One region of the Peribacillus sp. R9-11 genome, then DNA from elsewhere that is predicted to be linked to it. Evidence: riboswitches for the same ligand, from Rfam matches in the RefSeq annotation. Region 1 holds a riboswitch; the other holds the start of a gene.
What was found. Region 1 has a riboswitch for ZMP and ZTP ahead of RE409_RS22655 (phosphoglycerate dehydrogenase). Riboswitches for the same ligand answer to the same signal wherever they lie in the genome.
Positions count from the first base shown of each region.

Region 2: linked by a shared signal. The riboswitch ahead of RE409_RS03050 (glutamate/serine transporter AimA) and the one ahead of RE409_RS22655 (phosphoglycerate dehydrogenase) in region 1 are both predicted to bind ZMP and ZTP.

Region 1 is NZ_CP133763.1:4,672,557-4,677,787, forward strand. It holds gene RE409_RS22645 (DUF4309 domain-containing protein) at 1-61, shown strand, start outside; gene RE409_RS22650 (VOC family protein) at 301-720, shown strand; gene RE409_RS22655 (phosphoglycerate dehydrogenase) at 1,027-2,226, opposite strand; ZMP/ZTP riboswitch at 2,399-2,477, opposite strand; gene RE409_RS22660 (sugar porter family MFS transporter) at 2,664-4,004, opposite strand; gene RE409_RS22665 (RbsD/FucU family protein) at 4,032-4,457, opposite strand; gene RE409_RS22670 (fumarylacetoacetate hydrolase family protein) at 4,450-5,231, opposite strand, start outside.
Region 2 is NZ_CP133763.1:639,687-644,917, forward strand. It holds gene RE409_RS03040 (ketopantoate reductase family protein) at 1-567, shown strand, start outside; gene RE409_RS03045 (amino acid permease) at 1,005-2,393, shown strand; ZMP/ZTP riboswitch at 3,086-3,164, shown strand; gene RE409_RS03050 (glutamate/serine transporter AimA) at 3,219-4,811, shown strand; gene RE409_RS03055 (Dph6-related ATP pyrophosphatase) at 5,166-5,231, opposite strand, start outside.

The sequences.
Region 1 (5,231 bases):
TAACCCCGATCCAAAATTGTATATGTATACGCTTGAATTGGCAGATCCATCATGTAAATAATAAGTAACAAGCCACATAAGGAATCGTCTCTGTAATTCATAGGTGACGATTCTTTTAGAGCAAAAAAATCATGATGTTTAAGACAAGATCGGCACTTATTCTTACGCAACCAACGGGGCAGGTTAAACTCAACAAGAAAAGTGGAAGGTAACTCCAATTAATAGTCTTTTTATGTTAAAGTTGCAATGTGCTAGGACATAGATTTAATTATGGAACGATATACAGGGAGGAATGGGACAATGGAAAATAAATGGCCAAAAGAAATGAAAGTAGCGCAAATCCGAGTTGCACGTCCTACTGATCAACTAAAAAAGGTTGTAAACTTCTATTGTGAGGGATTAGGCTTGAAAAAAATCGGTTCGTTTGAAGGACACGAGGGATATGACGGTATAATGATTGGGCTTCCCAATTCAAACTATCATTTAGAGTTTACTCAACATAAAGATGGAAGTCCTTGTCCTGCTCCAACAAATGATAATCTGCTTGTCTTCTATATTCCTGAAAGTAAAACCATTGAAGAAATCACAAATAGATTGAAAGGTATGGGTTATGATTCAGTATCTCCAGAAAATCCATATTGGGAAAAGTCAGGTGTTACAATTGAAGATCCAGATGGTTGGAGAATTGTATTAATGAATTCGCCCGGCATAGGAAATTAAAATAATAACTGCAAATAAAAAGAAAGGTTATCTGAGCATGCCATTAAAAGGATTACATCTTTTCCTCATTCAACCAACGGGCGCGATTCTTTAATAGGAATCGCTTTTCTTATAGAACTAACAGGTGCTAGTTCTATAGAAGACCACAATAAGTAGTCTCTTATATTTGTTCAAAAATCAACAGCCTTACTGTCTAACAAAGCCTAAAATAAAAATAGCCTCAACTCCTTAAAGGAATTGAGGCTTGTACTAATATTTATCATTTGAGCAGGAAAGTACGCTTTCTTCCTGTTCAATTAAAGTATGTTAAATAATACGAGTTGTAACGATGCCTGTGATTTGTTTGATTTTTTCCTCTAAACCAGGAATGATATCGCCGTTTACTTCACCGTCAATGTCAATCATCGTATACGCGTATCCACCACGGCTTCTGTTAACCATGTCAGCAATGTTCAAATTATAGTCTGATATAGCCAGTGTGATCTGCCCAACCATGTTTGGAACGTTTTCGTGGAAAGTTGCCACACGACGCTTTCCTGTATAAGGAAGGGAAGTGTTTGGAAAATTCACTGAGTTTTTGATGTTCCCTGTTTCTAAGAACAACTTCACTTGACGAGCTGCCATAATAGCACAGTTTTCCTCTGATTCTTGCGTAGAGGCACCAAGATGTGGGATTGGAACTACATTTTTCATTTTCAATACATTTTCATTCGGGAAGTCTGTAATAAACCTGCCAACTTTCCCGCTTTCAAGTGCAGCTTCCATATCCGTTTCATTCACAAGCTCACCACGTGAGAAATTCAAAATATGTACGCCCGGTTTCATGATGCTAAATGTTTCTTGGTTAAACATTCCTCTTGTATCATCAGTTAATGGCACGTGTACAGTAATATAATCAGATTCAGCAAACAACTGTTCAATCGTCATAGCGCGCTGTACATTGCGGGACAAGTTCCAAGCTGTATCGACAGAGATGAACGGGTCAAATCCAATCACATCCATGTCTAAACCTAGTGCATCATTAGCTACAAGCGCACCGATCGCTCCTAAACCGATTACACCAAGAGTTTTCCCCTTGATTTCTTTTCCAACAAATTGTTTCTTTCCTGCTTCTACAAGCTTTGGAACTTGTTCTCCTTCACCTTCTAACGTCTTTGTCCAGGCCACACCGGCAAAAAGGTTACGAGATGAAGCCATTAAAGAGGTTAGTACCATTTCTTTTACAGCGTTAGCGTTAGCACCAGGGGTATTAAAAACAACAATTCCTTGCTCTGTGCATTTGTCGACGGGAATATTATTGACACCCGCTCCGGCCCTTGCGATTGCTTTTAAATTATCGCCTAATTCTAATGCATGCATGTTAAAGCTACGAAGAACAACAGCATCAGGGTTTTCACTGTCATTGTCGATAGTAAAGTTATCCTTATTGAATACATTTAACCCGCTTTCAGCAATATTATTTAAGGTTTTGATTGTTTTCAGTTTTTCTAAAATTAATGTGCTCATATTATTTCTCCTCTTTTAATTTATGATAGTTTTTAAATTCCTAAATTAATTAACAAGATGTTAAGCAAGCTACTAATCAAATTTCATAAAAATCTGTGTATTCTCTAATAATGGATTTTAGTCTTCACTATCCTCTCCTAATAAACAGAAAGAGGCAAGGGATAATTTCCCTTACCTCTGCCCAGGCGAACGGCTACGACACTATATGCTCCCTCACGGTTATCCGCGTTTCGCCAGTCACACATAGTCTTTTTAATTAATTATATTTTATCAAATTCTCCATCAACCTTCAACTACAATTTTAAAAGGTTATCCTATTTCAGTTCCTTTGGCAGAATTATTTAGTAGAATTCCCCATTGCTCAGTCCCCTTAGCAAGAAGAATATTCTTCCAATAGATGTTTTATCTTTAGTTCTTGTATTGGAAGGGTTAAACCCTTAAGCAGGTTTAATAGCTTTTTCCATATCTTGCTGACGCCAGTACTCTTCAATTTCTTCTAAAGTTTTCCCTTTGGTTTCTGGTGTTTTATAGTGAATAAATACGCAAGCAACTATTGATAATACCGCGTATATTAAGAAGACATTATTTCCAATGACACTTAACAATGGCGGGAAAGTATACGAAAAAAGAAAATTCAATGTGTACTGTAAAAATGTAATGACTCCCATTCCGATCGCTCTTGCCTGCAAAGGTAACACTTCAGGTATGAATAGCCAGAATACAGGACCTAGACCGATTCCAAACGCGAAGACGTATAAGAACACACAAACCATACTAAATATCGTAAAATCTGAAAATAGTGCTAAACCGATTAATGGTAGGACCTGCCCGCCAATACTATAGATTAATAATGTTTTTCTTCCCAGTTTATCAACAATGAATAGCGATATAGCCGTGGAAATAACTAAGGCAGTACCTATCCCGAAGTTGGCTATATTCGATCCGCTCCACCCGTTAATTTCCACTCCTTCAAAGATGATTGGAGCAAAGTATACTACTGCATTAATCCCAGTGAAGACCTGAAAAAACGTTAATATGAAGTTCATATTTAGAATCTTTTTATACTGGCCAACTAAATGTTTGAATCCGACAGTTTGCTGTTTTAGTGAATAATTAATATCGCTTATTTCATCTTCCACTTCTTTCTTCGATCCTCTTAGTTTCATTAATACTTTTCTTGCACGTTCTTCTTTTCCTGCAGTCATTAGCCAACGTGGACTTTCGGGTGAGATTAGCATCCCAATCGTAAAGATTGCAGCAGGAATAATACCTATTCCTAGCATGATTCTCCAAGAACCACTAGCAGAAAAGGAAGCTCCTACAATGTAAGCACTTAAAATTCCGACATTTACACTTAATTGATATAATGCACCAATTAATCCTCTGATTTTAGGTGGAGCTAATTCAACCAGATATATCAACGAACACATATTGGCTATTCCGCATCCGATTCCAAGGATAAATCGCGATCCTATTAAAACGCTTACATTAGTAGCGAAGGCACAACCAATAGACCCAACAATAAACGTGATGCCTGCTCCTATTAAGAGCGATTTCCTTCCTAATACTTTAGATAAGGAGGTTGAAAGAACAATAGCAGGCAATGCTCCTAAAAGAAGGAAACTTACAATCAATCCTTGGCCGGCTGGGCTTAATCCAAATTCCTCGGTAATAAAGGGAATCGCTGGAGAAATGGCACCAGAATCAAAACCATATAAAAGTCCAGCCAAGCCACCAAAAATCGCATAAACATACATAATATTCGGAATTTTTTGCAAATAACTCACTCCTTTTAGATTCACTAATTAAAGTACACCTTTTTTCAATATAAGATTCGCATACTGTGCACGTTCACTTGTAGCGATAATGGCATATGCCGCCTTACTTCTTTCGTAAAAATCCGTTCTTTCGACTTTTTCTATTTGGACAGGAAAGTCGCTCGTTTTTTTTATTATATCTTCATAGGTCTGCCAGATTACAGGGTTTTTTTCATCGCCTTGAACAGGATTCATCAGCATGACTGGAAACGTAACATACGTATCTAGTGGAAAAAACTCTAATATGGCCCGTAAAAAATCAGCAACGCCATGTCCATGACCATTGATTATCCGGTTGGAATGACTTGCAGCCGGATAGTTTCCGTCTGCAAGTACAATCTCATCACCGTGCCCCATCTCCATCATAACTTTCATCAATTCTGGAGAAATAATAGGCGGGATTCCTTTAAGCATTAGTCAAAACCTTTTCACTTTCTTGAACAAATTTGTTCGTTAGTGTTCCAAGCTTTTCGATTTCAACAGTGACCACATCTCCTGGCTGAATATAAACGCGCTGATCAGCCGGTAAGCCTAATACGACTCCTTCAGGTGTACCTGTTAAAATAAGATCTCCCGGCTCTAACGTCATGTGCTGGGAAATATAACTTACGATTTCTGCGCATGAAAAGATCATATCGGAAGTATTAGAGTTTTGTCTTATTTCATTATTTACGTACGTTTTCAAATTAAGGTTGTTTGGATCTCCTACTTCGTCCGCTGTCACTAAGAAAGGTCCTACTGGACTAAAATCATCACAGGTTTTTCCAAGCAGCCACTGCTGTGTTCTCATTTGCAGATCTCTTGCAGACAAATCATTGACTGTACAATAACCAAAAACATGAGAAAGAGCAGCTTCTTCTGTTACGTTCTTTGTCTTTTTGCCAATTACAATTCCCAGTTCAACCTCATAGTCCAGTTCATTCGTTACATTTGGTATAACAATTTCACTTTGATGACCTGTTAACGTATTATCAAATTTGTTAAACAAGATAGGCACTTCAGGATACGGTGCATTGGTTTCATCTGCGTGTCTTCTGTAATTCAATCCGACGCAAATGATTTTATGAGGTTTTGTAACACTAGGACCGTATATAAGCCCTTCCTCTTCAATAGCTACTGCACTTCCATTTGTGACAGCTTCATTAACCTTTATTTCAAAATCTTTTAGTTCGGATTGATTGAATTCAA
Region 2 (5,231 bases), 1.7 Mb from region 1:
TTATATTGTGTTGCGCAAGGTATGGATGCTGTTAAAGAAGAAAATAAGTTGACATACGACCATATGGGCATACTCTGCCTTGGTGAACGGGAACCTGGATTGGTTTCAGAAAAGGTTCAGCAGGTGGCAGATTTTTTTGAAAAAATGAAGGTCCCATATGAGATAGATACGGATATGTATAAGCGGCAATGGGGGAAATTTATGCTGAATGTTGGTGTTAATCAAACTGTTGCTGTCTATAAAAGTAATTATGGTGAAATTCAACGAAAGGGTCATGCAAGAGAAATGATGATTTCTGCCATGAGAGAGGTTATCGTTCTGTCAGAGAAAGAAGGAATTCATTTAACGGAAAGAGATCTGGATTATTGGTTAAGTGTATTGGATACATTAAGCCCAGAAGGAAAGCCATCCATGGCTCAAGATATCGAAGCTCGACGTTACAGTGAGGTTGAGTTATTTGCAGGTACGGTATTAAAATTAGGTGAGAAATACGGAGTGCCTACACTTGTAAACAAAGAGTTATATGAACGAATTGAATTTCTCGAAAGTCAATATAATTTCAACTAAAGTTTGACTTTTTTCTATGATAACTCCCTCACCTTGCTCTAGAACAAGGCCATTTGAACTGAGCTCAGTCTTTAAAGACTGGGTTTCCTTTGGTTGTGTTAAATTCCCTACTTTATCTTATTAGGGTCATGTTATTTTATTGATTTCTTAAAATACTAATATATCTAATATCACTTTTAGTGATTGAATTTTTTTATACTGGTTAGTGTTTCCTCTAGAAATACATTTGTTTTTTTACAGGATATTTATTATTATAAGATAAGATTATAAATTATGCGATATGAAAAAGAATTGGAACTTTTTAAATCTAATCTAAGTATGGAAAATGAATCAACAGTTGTTTTGATCTAAATTGAGAGTTAATTAGGGGCTAGAAAAAAACTTTAATAACCTTGTACGAAGTATAGTCGCTAATATTACATCTGGAGGAATTAATCATGTCAAACAAAGAATTAAAGAGAGGGCTAGAGGCACGTCATATTCAGATGATCGCTTTGGGCGGTACCATTGGTGTTGGGTTATTTATGGGATCAGCAAGTACGATTAAATGGACTGGACCATCTGTAATGCTAGCTTATGCTATCGCTGGTCTTTTTATATTTTTCATCATGCGTTCTATGGGAGAAATGCTTTATTTAGAGCCTACTACGGGTTCGTTTGCAACATTTGCGAGTAACTATATTCATCCTTTAGCAGGTTATATGACTGCATGGAGTAATTGGTTTCAGTGGGTAATCGTCGGAATGTCCGAGATAATTGCCGTTGGAATGTATATGAAGTATTGGTTCCCAGATTTACCCGCATGGATACCAGGTGTGATTGCCATGGTTATCCTAGGGGCTGCAAACCTCATTTCTGTAAAATCTTTCGGGGAATTTGAATTTTGGTTTGCGCTTATTAAAATTATAACGATTGTACTGATGATTATTGCTGGACTAGGTCTTATCTTTTTCGGGTTTGGAAATGGCGGTGATGCAATTGGATTATCAAATCTTTGGGCAAATGGCGGCTTCTTCACCGGGGGCTGGACAGGGTTCTTCTTTGCGCTTTCCCTTGTTGTAGCATCCTATCAGGGCGTTGAACTTATCGGTATCACTGCGGGTGAAGCGAAAAATCCAACGAAGACTGTAACAAAAGCTATCCAAAGCATCATTTGGCGTATTTTAATATTCTATATTGGCGCTATTTTTGTCATCGTGACAGTCTTTCCTTGGAACCAACTAGATGACATCGGTAGTCCGTTTGTTTCAACCTTTGCTAAAATAGGTATTACTGCAGCAGCAGGTATTATTAACTTTGTCGTAATCACAGCGGCGATGTCTGGATGTAATAGTGGGATTTTCAGTGCAGGTCGTATGCTTTACACTCTAGCAATGAACGGTCAAGCTCCTAAAATCTTTGCGAAAGTATCTAAAAATGGAGTGCCAGCTTATTGTACGATTGCTGTCCTTTTAGGTTTAGCAATTGGTGTTGTCTTGAACTACCTTGCACCGCCACAACTATTCCTTTATGTTTACAGTGCTAGTGTTCTACCTGGAATGATTCCATGGTTTGTCTTACTTATTAGTGAGCTTAAATTCAGAAAGGTAAGAGCTGCGGAAATGGAAAACCACCCGTTCAAAATGCCTTTTGCCCCTTACAGCAACTATGCAACAATTGCATTTTTACTGATGGTGCTGGTTGGTATGTGGATTAACCCTAGTACTCGTATTTCCCTGATTGTTGGGGTCGTTTTCCTAGCTATAGTCGTAGCAAGTTATTACATTTTAAAAATGGAGAAGCGAGTACCATTAGAGGCTAAGACCGATGATGATATTTCCAGCTAAGAAGCAAGTAAGGATTTAGGGACATCATCTTGTTCAAGGAAACATTAAAATACTATTAATCTACGTTCATCATTCTAGCTATGCTGAGTGTGTTTCACTGTTAGTTTAAATATAATAGATACTAATTAAAGTTGTGCATAAATTGTGGACAAAGCAAAGAGAGGTCTTCATCCCTCAGGCTTTTTCCCCAACTTGTGCATGACTTTTTTTGCGGAAGAAAAGAACACTGGGAGTAAAGGGGGAATAATCCAGTGAAATTGAAAACCGATAAGGTATTTTAGAAATATGGGGGATTTATATCCCATTGTGGTCATGGAACCTCCCCACCGTTATGGTTGATTCTAGCAAATCGGTTATTTCGAACAAAGTTGCTTTGATATTATTGCAATAAACCCGAACCTTAAAAGGAATAAAGAAAATCGGGAAACCCATTAATTTGGAACGGTTTATTTTGCACATATAAGCTATTAAAGATTTTTAAGTATAATGTTAAAGGGAAATGATTATATTGTTGAAGCATATAGTTCTAGAAATCGAATGTTTGTTTTTTGAGCTTAATCCACCTAATTTTTTCAAATTAAAAAGAATATTAATAGTGAATTCCGAAAAAACAATGGGATTATTTATAAAATATAAATGTTTTTCAAGTATTGTGAAATTAAATATAATCCTATATACTAAAAAAAAACTATTTTTCTATATGTAACTGGCGCAACATGGAGTACCATGGGGGAGCATATAGAGTATAAGCCGCGCGCCTGGGCAAACACTTGATTTTTTTAGATCAAGTGTTTTTTATTTTCCTAGGAAGAGGTGTAGGTAGGGATGAGTAATATGCATAGAAAGATGGGGACTTTTGCTTTAACTATGACAGGTATTGGTTCTATTATCGGCTCAGGTTGGTTGTTCGGAGCGTGGAAAGCTGCCCAGATTGCAGGACCAGCAGCTATTTTTTCTTGGATTATCGGTATGGTTGTAATTTTATTTATCGCATTATCTTACGCAGAGCTTGGGGCAATGTTTCCTGAAGCTGGAGGAATGGTTAAGTATCCTCAATACTCGCATGGCTCTTTTATTGGATTTTTAGCTGCGTGGGCAAACTGGATATCTATCGCTTCGACTATTACCGTTGAGGCCATTGCTTCAGTACAATATATGAGTACGTGGCCTTGGGAATGGGCCAGATGGACTCATTCTTTAGTTGATAACAATATCTTAACGATCAAAGGATTATTCATAGCTTCTTTACTACTATTGTTCTATTTCTTCGTCAACTATTGGACAGTTAACCTTTTTGCTAAGGCAAATTCATTTATTACTATTTTTAAATTAATTGTTCCAGGTGTAATGGCAGGATCGTTATTTTTTGCTGGATTTCATGGTGAAAACTTTACAAGTTCTCAAGGGATCGCACCATATGGTTGGGCAAGCGTTTTAACAGCAGTAGCTACTTCTGGTATCGTGTTTGCGTTTAATGGATTTCAAAGTCCCGTTAATATGGCAGGAGAAGCTAAGTCTCCGAATAAGTCTATACCTATTGCTGTTATTTGGTCTATTCTAATTGCAGGTTTTATATACGTTATATTACAAGTTGTGTTTATCGGTGCAGTTGATCCGTCTATGATCGTGAACGGATGGAGTCATCTGAATTTCAATTCACCTTTTGCTGATTTGGCAATTGCTCTTAGTCTTAACTGGTTAGCGATTGTATTGTATGTAGATGCATTTGTATCACCGTCTGGTACAGGTGCTACTTATACAGCGACAACTTCGCGTATGCTTTATGGAATGCAGAAAAATGGGTACTTACCGAATATCTTTGGTACATTACATCCACTTTATGGTGTTCCTCGTCCAGCGATGTTATTAAACTTAGGAGTATGTTTTATCTTTTTATTTTTATTCCGCGGATGGGGCGTACTTGCTGAAGTGATTTCAGTTGCTACACTTATTTCGTATATCATGGGGCCAGTTGCATTGGCAACATTAAGACGTACAGCTTCTCATTTTAATCGTCCATTTTACTTAAAAGGTGCTTCTATTATTGCACCATGTGGATTTGTTTTTGCATCGCTTACTTTATATTGGGCGCGTTGGCCATTAACAGGAGAAGTGGTTTTCATCATTGCCATTGGACTTCCTATTTACTTTTATTATCAAGCGAAAAATAAATGGAATGGATTCAAAAAACAATTTTTATCAGGTGTTTGGATGCTTCTTTACTTAGGTTGTATGATATTGATTTCTTATATTGGAAGTGAGAAGTTCGGCGGAAAAAATATTCTTACATTTGGCTGGGATATGGTGGTCATCGCATGTCTTGCACTTGGCTTTTATTGTTGGGGAGTTAAAAGCGGGATTAAAACAGAATACATGGCTGAGGCTGAAAAAATTAACAAAGAATTTTTCAATAAATAACTTTTAGTGTAGACATCGCTATATGAGTAGAATGAAAACATGGTTACTTTATGACCATGTTTTTTTTGTGTGCTGGCGATTGGAAGGGTATTCCCATTAATAGGCATGGGAAATTTTATAGTTAAAAAAATAGCGTATTTTGCCAGATATAAAATCAATCCATAATCAGTTAATAGTGAGCTATACAAAATCTTCATCGTAATTATAATGGAAAATGGAGATTTACTCAGTTTGTATCTTGATAAGATTAAATCCGCAATTAATGTAAAAGCTGAATTGAGATCATAAAAAAAGGTGTCAGGCATCCTTTTGGGTTTTTGTCCCTTAAGATACCTGACAATAGTAATGAAGAATTTACACTTTTACCACACGTTTATAGCCAACCTCGCTGAAAAATTGATTAGCAGGAAGTACAAACAT